Regions from separate parts of the Paenarthrobacter sp. NPDC057981 genome, predicted to be linked through region 4. Evidence: riboswitches for the same ligand, from Rfam matches in the RefSeq annotation. Region 4 holds a riboswitch; each other region holds the start of a gene.
What was found. Region 4 has a riboswitch for S-adenosylmethionine ahead of ACFVSI_RS15965 (homoserine O-acetyltransferase). Riboswitches for the same ligand answer to the same signal wherever they lie in the genome.
Positions count from the first base shown of each region.

Region 1: it holds a riboswitch for S-adenosylmethionine, as region 4 does, so the genes downstream of both, ACFVSI_RS16410 (NADH:flavin oxidoreductase/NADH oxidase) here and ACFVSI_RS15965 (homoserine O-acetyltransferase) in region 4, are expected to answer to the same signal.
Region 2: it holds a riboswitch for S-adenosylmethionine, as region 4 does, so the genes downstream of both, ACFVSI_RS04915 (LLM class flavin-dependent oxidoreductase) here and ACFVSI_RS15965 (homoserine O-acetyltransferase) in region 4, are expected to answer to the same signal.
Region 3: it holds a riboswitch for S-adenosylmethionine, as region 4 does, so the genes downstream of both, ACFVSI_RS10140 (aminotransferase class V-fold PLP-dependent enzyme) here and ACFVSI_RS15965 (homoserine O-acetyltransferase) in region 4, are expected to answer to the same signal.

Region 1 is NZ_JBHVQI010000020.1:531-2,725, reverse strand. It holds gene ACFVSI_RS16410 (NADH:flavin oxidoreductase/NADH oxidase) at 1-996, opposite strand, end outside; SAM riboswitch class IV at 1,036-1,146, opposite strand; gene ACFVSI_RS16405 (3-oxoacid CoA-transferase subunit B) at 1,674-2,195, opposite strand, start outside.
Region 2 is NZ_JBHVQI010000003.1:46,964-49,158, reverse strand. It holds gene ACFVSI_RS04920 (LLM class flavin-dependent oxidoreductase) at 1-805, opposite strand, end outside; SAM riboswitch class IV at 1,029-1,138, shown strand; gene ACFVSI_RS04915 (LLM class flavin-dependent oxidoreductase) at 1,175-2,195, shown strand, end outside.
Region 3 is NZ_JBHVQI010000008.1:101,180-103,374, reverse strand. It holds gene hisN (histidinol-phosphatase) at 1-458, shown strand, start outside; SAM riboswitch class IV at 630-743, shown strand; gene ACFVSI_RS10140 (aminotransferase class V-fold PLP-dependent enzyme) at 775-2,178, shown strand.
Region 4 is NZ_JBHVQI010000018.1:83,929-86,123, reverse strand. It holds gene ACFVSI_RS15965 (homoserine O-acetyltransferase) at 41-1,162, opposite strand; SAM riboswitch class IV at 1,177-1,294, opposite strand; gene ACFVSI_RS15960 (bifunctional o-acetylhomoserine/o-acetylserine sulfhydrylase) at 1,466-2,195, opposite strand, start outside.

The DNA of each region.
Region 1 (2,195 bases), on a different contig from region 4:
GTCGGCAGTTCCCGAGGCGACGATTTCTTCCGCTTCCTGCGGCGACGTGATGAGTCCGACGGCGGCGACCGGTACTTCCGCTTTGGCGCGCAGGTGCTGGGCGAGCGGGACCTGATATCCGGAACCCAATGGAATCTCGGCGGGAAGGAGCCCACCGCTGGAAACATCCACCAGATCCACGCCGCGCTCCCGCAACCATTGGCTGATCTCGGCGCTGTCATGGACGGTCAGGCCGTGCTCCAGCCAATCCGTGGCGGAGAGCCGGACGAACAACGACGGACCCGTGGCGCCCAGGACCTCTTTCACCGCGTCCACTACGTCCAGGAGCAGCCGTGCCCGGTTCGGGAGCGAACCGCCGTAGTGGTCCGTGCGCTCGTTGGAGAGCGGCGAGAGGAAGGAGTGCAGGAGGAAGCCGTGCCCGGCCTGGATTTCGACGACGTCGAACCCGGCACCACGGGCGCGCACGGCACTGGCGGCGAAATCTTCAACGATTCTTTGCAGTTGCGCGCCTGTAGCCTGCGTTGGCTCGGTTGACCCAGGGAAGGCTATGGGCGAGGCAGAGAGCGGAGTCCAGCCGCCGTCCTCGATCGGAAGGGCGCCGGGTTCGGTATGCCATGGAGTGCGCAGGGAGGCTTTCCGGCCGGCGTGGGAAAGTTGGATGCCGATCCTGGCGCCGCGTTCATGGACGAAATCGACAATGTCCTGCCAGGCCTGCTCCTGGGAGTCATTCCAGAGGCCGGTATCGCCCAACGAGATCCGAGCCTCAGGGGAGATCGCCGTAGCTTCGGCGAAGATCAGGCCGAAACCGCCCTTTGCCCTGGCGCCGAGATGAACGACATGCCACTGGCCGGGTACGCCATCTTCCGCGGAGTACTGGCACATCGGGGAAAGCCAAAGCCTGTTCCTGAACGTGCGGGAGCCCAGGGTGATGGGCTGGAAAAGGCTGACGTTGGTTGGTTCTGCTGCTGGTTCTCCTGCTGTTTGCGGCGCGCTCACGCGGTTCCTCCCGCTTCAGGGGCCGCAGACAGCCGGCTCGACATTCGCTTGCCGCAGGCGCGGCCAGGTCTGTTTCCGGAGCACCCCGCCACTTCAATGCCTGAGGGTTGCCGCAGCACGAGCCGGTCCTTGGTGTGCTGACTCTTGACCTATGGCTCGAATCTAGGGCGGTACATTGCGTGCGGACAAACGGGTTGTCTTGCGGCGTTACCGGGCGAAACGGCGCGTCAAAGGAGGGCGCATTGCGTAACGATGCGTCGTTGAATCCTCCGTTGCGAGGCCTACTCTGCGGGCTCTTCCATGACAGGGCCCACGCCGCCCGGGTTCCCTGACCGAGCTTGCGAGGTTAGGGAGGCGGTGGGGACGCAGAGCGGGCCTCACAACGGGAGGGACCTCATTGCGAGGCCTACTCTGCGGGCTCTCCCGGGGAAATAACGCGCAGAACGGGCCTCACAACGGGAGGGACCTCATTGTGAGGCCTACTCTGCGGGCTCTCCCATGACTGGGCCCACGCCGCCCGGGTTCCCTGACCGAGCTTGCGAGGTTAGGGAGGCGGTGGGGACGCAGAACGGGCCTCACAACGGGAGGGACCTCATTGCGAGGCCTACTCTGCGGGCTCTCCCGGGGAAATAACGCGCAGAGCGGGCCTCACAACGGGAGGGACCTCATTGTGAGGCCTACTCTGCCTTTTTGAGGGGCAGCGGTACGAGTTCCTGGATCTCCTCGAAGGTGCAGCCAAACGTTTCGCGGACGGTGACGCCTTCGGGGCCGGTGAGGAACACGGCTTTGTCGGTGTACACGCGGGTGACGCAGCCGACGCCGGTCAGCGGGTAGGTGCAGTGTTCCACCAGCTTTGAGGCGCCGTCACGGGTCAGCAGGGTCATCATCACGAACACGTCCTTCGCGCCGGTGGCCAGGTCCATGGCGCCTCCGACGGCGGGAATCGCGTCGGGTGCGCCGGTGTGCCAGTTCGCGAGGTCACCGGTGGCGGAGACCTGGAACGCACCGAGGACGCAGATGTCCAGGTGCCCGCCGCGCATGATCGCGAACGAGTCGGCGTGGTGGAAGTAGGACGCTCCAGGCAGTTCCGTGACGGGGATCTTCCCTGCGTTGATCAAGTCACCATCAACGGCATCCCCTTCGGCGACAGGGCCCATGCCGAGCATCCCGTTCTCCGTGTGGAGGGTGATGTTCTGGTC
Region 2 (2,195 bases), on a different contig from region 4:
AGACGATGACATGCGGTTCCTGCAGCGTTTCCGAGGGCTTGAAGTGGGCACGGTATTCGGCGATCGAGTCCAGCACTGTCGCTGGAGCTACGTGGTAGTTGGCTCCGAACGGCAGGCCCAGCTTGCCCGCGAGCCTGGCACTGGGGCCGGCCGTGGACCCGTGGATCCAGAACTGCGGAGACTGGCCCAGGGCGGGAGTGGCCGTGACTTCCTCACCGTGTTTGGTGCGGTATTCCCCGGTGAAGAAGCCGATGATGTCCTGGACGTCGTTCTCGAAGTTGTCTGTGTCGCCCGGGAACCGACCCAGGAGTTCGCTTTGCAGGCGGAACTTGCGGGGAAGGACTGCGCCGAAAATTGGGCGGGCGGCGGGGACGACGAGACCGTCCACTACGCGCTCCGCCGACTGGTCCGCAGCGGGAGCCGGCTGGCCCGGCGCCGGTTCGCTCGGAGACTTGGGCGGGCCGGAACGGCCAAAACCCAGGTCCAGGCGGTCCGGGAACACCGACGCCAGGGTCCCGATGCTCTCCGCGATCTGCAACGGCCGGTAGTTGCCCAAAAGCGTGGCCGCCGTACCTACCCTGATCGTCTTTGTTGCCGCAGCCACGAGCCCGGCCAGCACATGCGGCGCGGAACCGGCGACGCCGTCATTGAGGTGGTGCTCGGCCAGCCAGTAGCGGGAGTATCCCGCGGCTTCGGCTGCGACGGACAGGGCAACGGTGCTGCGCAGGGCGTCGCCGGAGCTCTGGTTGGCTGACACCGGGCTGAGGTCAAGAACTGACAAGGGGATAACGGAAGGCTTCGGCATGTCACGACACTACGGAGCGGAAGGGGCGCACCAAAGCCCGTTTGTCACCCGGCTCAACTGGACTCAACGCGGCTCAACCCGGCGCAATGGAAGGTCATACGGGCCCGCAGATCCACCGAAAAATGACGAACTTGGCAGCCGCTTGACGCGCTGTTTCCCGCGTTGACGCTTCAAGTCAGGGGCGTTTGTACATTCCTTGGAGCTGCTCCTAGATTCAATTCCAGGTCAAGAGTCAGCGCGCCAAGGACCGGCTCGCGCTGCGGCAACCCTCAGGCATTAAGTGGCGGGGTGCTCCGGAAACAGACCTGGCCGCGACTGCGGCAAGTGAATGTCAACCCGGCCGCGCTGCGGCCTGTGAAAGAGAGAAACATGCCTTCCAAACCTGATTTCCGTTCGCGTGTTGTTGCTTTGGAGCTCGACGGCGATGGAGCCCACCCGGCTGCGTGGCGAAAGGCCCTCCATGATCCGCAGGCACTGTTGGGGGGCCAGCGGATCCGTGAGACTGTCCAGGCAGCAGACATCGCGGGTTTCCATCTGGCAACGTTCAAGGACAGCCGTGTGGTGGATGACGGCACCTCCGGGGTTCCTACCCGTATCGACGCCGTCCAACGCGCAGCTTTCGCCGCACCGATCACCCGCTCCCTGGGGCTGGTTCCGGAAGTGGGAACGCTCTTCACCGAGCCGTTCCACGTCGCCACCCAGCTCGCCAGCCTGGACTACTCTTCCCAGGGACGCGCCGGCTGGTTGGTAAATGCGGACAATTTCGTGGAGGAGGCCCGTTCCGTGGGTCGCGCGCCGCTGTCCCGGGAAGAAACAGCAAGCGAGGCAGCGGACGTGGTCCAGGCCAACCGCAGGCTCTGGGACTCCTGGGAGGACGACGCCGTCATCCGCGACGTTGCCACAGGCCGCTACCTGGACCGCGACAAACTGCACTACGCCAACTTCGAAGGGGAGCGGTTCTCCGTAAAGGGTCCGTCCATCATCCCGCGCCCGCTTCAGGGCCAGCTGGTGGTGTTCGCCCCCACGGAACTGATTCCCGCCGTCGAAGCCGACGTAGCCTTGGTCTCCGCGGACTCCTCCGACGAGCTCGCGCAGGCAGCCCAGGCGGCAACAGCCTCAGGGGCGCAGCGGACGTTGGTCGAGCTCGACGTCGTGCTGGACGCCCGCGGGCAAAGGGCCGCCGAGCGGCTGGCCGAGTTGGATGCCCACGAGCAATGGGTGGGCGGCGCACGCTACGTGGGAGATGCCCGGGGGCTCGTGGAACTCCTCACCGCCCTCTTCGCAGCCACGGACGGCGTTCGCCTGAGGCCGGCCGTCCTCGACATCGATCTGCCGGAACTGGCGTACAAGGTGTTGCCTGGACTGCACGAGTCAGGGCTTGTGACGCCCC
Region 3 (2,195 bases), on a different contig from region 4:
CCGCCCTGGGCAAGCGCTGGTGGGCAGCCAAGGACATGGGCGCCTACATGGGCCGGTCCCTGGCATCGGCAACCCGCCTGAAGGTCTCCAACGTTTCCCGCCTCGCCGATGCCTCCATGTCCTACTCCAGCCTCTCCGGCTGGAAAGAACGTGGAAACCTGGACGAGTTCCTGGGGCTCTCCGAGGACCTCTGGCGCACCCGCGCCTATGGTGACTTCTGGTCCTATTGCATGGTGGCCGAAGGAGCTGTGGACATCGCCTGCGAGCCCGAATTGAATCTTTACGACATGGCCGCTCTTGTTCCCATCGTCACCGAGGCCGGGGGACGCTTTACCTCCCTTGAAGGGGAAGACGGCCCGTTCGGCGGCAACGCCCTTGCCACAAACTCCATTCTGCATTCAGAAGTCCTGAAGCGACTCAACCCCGGATTGGACGACCTCCTTCAGCCTCCGGCCTGACTCCTGCCACCTTTGCGTGTATCGAATATTCGACGGCGGTTGCCCCGGTTTTGGGGCAGCCGCCGCTTTTTATTCGCAGGAACCCACGATTTTCAATCCCACGTAACAAACGGCTTAACAAAACTCCGAGGCTTTGGACCCTTCCACGGACGTGCCTTAGCCTTTTTTACAGGTCACGAGTGCCAGCGCTAAACCCCGGTTAGCTGGCCGGCAACCCTCCATTCGCGGTGGGGTGCCCCGGGTGACGACCCGGCCGGTCCGGAACGGATGCGGCAAGCGCGGATCCCCTGAGGGGGTCCCTCTTGAGTGAGGTCCCATGAGCACTGCCACGTTCAACTCAAACATCATTTCTTCCTTCATCGACGAGTCCCCCACTGCTGCCGCAGCCCGTCCGCTCGCCGCCGTCACCGGCGCGGAACTGCAGGCTCCCTTGATCCAAGGTGGCCACGTCCGCTACGCCAACCTTGACTATGGTGCGTCGGCTCCGGCACTGACGATTGTTTCCGCCTACCTCAACGAGGTCCTGCCCTACTACGCGAGCGTTCACCGCGGGGCTGGATTCGCTTCGCAAATCAGCACGTCGGTCTACGAAAACTCACGGAACATCGTCCGTGAGTTCGTCGGTGGACGTGACGATGACTCCGTGATCTTCACCCGGAACACCACGGACTCGCTGAATCTGTTGGCTGGCTGCCTGCCCCACGTCAATGGCCAGTTCGCTGGCGAGGTCCTGTACTTGGACATTGAGCATCACGCGAACCTCCTGCCCTGGCAGGGAGTCCCGCACCGCAGCGTCGTTGCGGAGTCCACCCTGGCCGGCACCGTAGACAAGATTGAAGCCGAACTGGCCCAGGGCGGTATCAGCCTGCTCGCAGTAACCGGTGCCTCGAACGTCACCGGTGAGATCCTGCCGATTGCCCGGCTGGCCTCCCTGGCGCACCAGTACGGTGCGAGGATCGTCGTGGATGCTGCCCAGTTGGCCCCACACCGCCGCGTCAACATCGCTGAGGCGGACGTGGACTACATCGTGTTCTCCGGACATAAGCTCTACGCGCCGTTCGGTGCAGGAGTCGTTGTTGGTCGCCCGGACTGGCTCGACGCCGGCGTCCCGCACCTGGCAGGTGGCGGCGCTGTCCGTGAGGCCCGCCTGGATTCGGTCAGCTGGGCCACGGGTCCGGCCCGGCACGAAGGCGGCTCCCCCAACGTTCTCGGAGCTGCGACGCTCGCCCGAGCCACCCAGGTCCTCGCTGGCTTGGACGAGGACGCCTGGCACGCTCACGAAGCCGGCATCCGCAGCTACCTCGTTGAGGGCCTGGAAGCCATCGACGGCGTAACGGTCCACCGGATCTTCAGCGACTCCGAGGACACCATCGGCGTGGTCAACTTCTCCGTCGAAGGATTCGACGCAGGGCTGGTCGCCGCGTATCTGGCCGCCGAGCACGGAGTAGGCCTCCGCGATGGCCGTTTCTGCGCGCACCCTTTGCTCAAGCGCCTGGGTCTGCCGTCGGGATCCCTGCGGGCAAGCTTCGGAGTCGGCTCCCGGTTGGAGGACGCCACCAGGTTGCTCGCCGGCATCCAGGAACTCAAGCGCAACGGCTTGGGCTGGGACTACGTTGTTGACGAAGGGCGCTGGGTTCCCGCCAACGACCACCGCAGTTACCCCGAGTGGGCGCCCAATACCCCGGGAACCGCAGGGGCAGCTCCCTGCACTGTCGACTAAAGGGTCACGGTCGGCCG
Region 4 (2,195 bases):
GGCGCACTGGACCTGCCGCAACCGAAACCACGGTGGATGCTCAGGAGAAGAAAGCCCCGCGAAGCTGCTCGGACAGCTGGCCGATTTCGGTGAGGAAGCCGTCGTGGCCGATCGGTGCGTCGATGGTGTGGACAGCAACATCACCCGGAAGCGCAGCCGCGAGTTCGTTGGACTGGGCCGGGAAATACAGCCTGTCCGTATTCACGGCAGCCACGAAGAAGTCGGCGGTGGCGCGGGAAAGAGCCTCCTGCAGCGTGCCCCGCCCACGGGTGACGTCATGGGACATCAGGGCTTCCGTAATGGCGATGTAGCTGTTGGCATCGAAGCGGCGGACAAGCTTTGTGCCTTGGTGGTCAAGGTAGCTCTCCACTTGGTAGCGTCCGCGCTCCCCCAGCACCGCAGCGGCGAGCGGGCTCTCCTGGCGCTGGGCCTCCCTGCCGAAGCGCAAATCCAGTTCCAGCGCGGAACGGTAGGTGATGTGGGCGATCCTGCGCGCCAGGGCCAGTCCATGCTCCGGTGCCTGGCCGTCGTAGTAATCACCGTTGTTGAAGTGTGGATCCTGTCGGATGGCAAGGGTTTGGGCCTGGGCGAACGCGATCTGTTCGGCAGTGCTGTAAGCCCCGACCGAGATGACCGCACACCGGTTGACCCGTTCCGGGAAAGTGACGGCCCATTCAAGCGCCCTGGCCCCTCCCATGGACCCACCCAGGACAGCGTGCCAGGCGTCGATCCCCAGGAGGTCCGTGAGCCGGGCTTCGGCCACAGTGCTGTCCCGCAGCGTGATCAGCGGGAAGCGGGAACCCCACGGCCTCCCATCGGGCGCCTTCGAGGACGGGCCGGTGCTGCCGTAGCATCCGCCCACAATGTTGATGGAAACCACGAAGTACCGGTTGGTGTCGATGGTGGCACCAGGCCCGACGAGTTGCTCCCACCACCCTTCCTCCTCGGTGGCCCCGCGGGCAACGTGAGTGCTGCCGGTCAAAGCGTGCTGGATGAGCACAGCGTTTGAGCGATCCGCGTTGAGCTGGCCCCACGTCTCGTACGCCAGCACGACGTCGGGCAGATAGCCGCCGGCTTCCAGGGCCAGTGGTCCTACGCCCGCGTACTTGACTGTTCCGTCGGCTTCACCGGATTTGGGAAGGGCTGTAGCAGTGATGGTCATTCCTTTGATACCTAACCTCGCGCTTGCCTGTCGCCTTGCGTGCGAACAGGCCAGGTCCTCACCCGGGGCACCCCACCGCGGAAGGAGGGTTGCCGGCCAGCAAGCCGGGGCTATCTGCTGGCACTCATGACCTAATACGTAGAGTCTAGGAAAAACTCCACTGTTCTGGCGAAGAATGTGACATCAGTGTGACGTTGGGTGCCGTTTTGATTCACCAAACAGCACCCGGGACTGCCGTCCGGCGAATAATCGTCGATCCGGACGGCAGTGCCGATGTATCAGCCCGTCGTGGAGGACGCCGGCTCAGGCGCCCTTGGCCGCCCGGAAGCCAGCTTCGAGGTCGGCGATGATGTCGTCGACGTGCTCAATGCCAACGGACAGGCGGACCAAGCCCGGGTTGACGCCCGCCACGAGCTGCTGTTCCGGAGTCAGCTGGCTGTGCGTGGTCGACGCCGGGTGGATGACAAGGGAGCGGACGTCACCAATGTTGGCGACGTGGGAGTGCAGCTCCAGCCCGTCCACGAACCGTTTGCCGGCTTCGACGCCACCTTTGATGTTGAACGCGACGATTGCACCCGTGCCCTGGGGTCCGTACTTTTGTCCGCGTTCGTACCAAGGGCTGGACGGCAGACCAGCGTAGGCGACCGATTCGACGTCGTCGTGGGCTTCCAGCCACTGAGCAACTTTGGTGGCGTTGGACACATGGCGTTCCACGCGAAGGCTCAAGGTCTCCAGGCCTTGGGCGATGAGGAAGGCGTTGAATGGTGCGACGGCGGATCCGAGGTCGCGGAGCAACTGGACGCGGGCCTTGAGGATGTAGGAGAGGTTGGCGCCCAGAGCCCCGTCCTTGCCAAGGTCGCGGGCGTAGACCAGTCCGTTGTAGCTGGGGTCCGGCGTGTTGAAGCCTGGGAAGCGCTCCGGATCCTTACCGAAGTCGAAGTTGCCGGAATCCACGATCACCCCCGCAATGGCTGACCCATGTCCACCCAGGTACTTGGTTGCAGAGTGGACCACGATGTCCGCGCCCCACTCG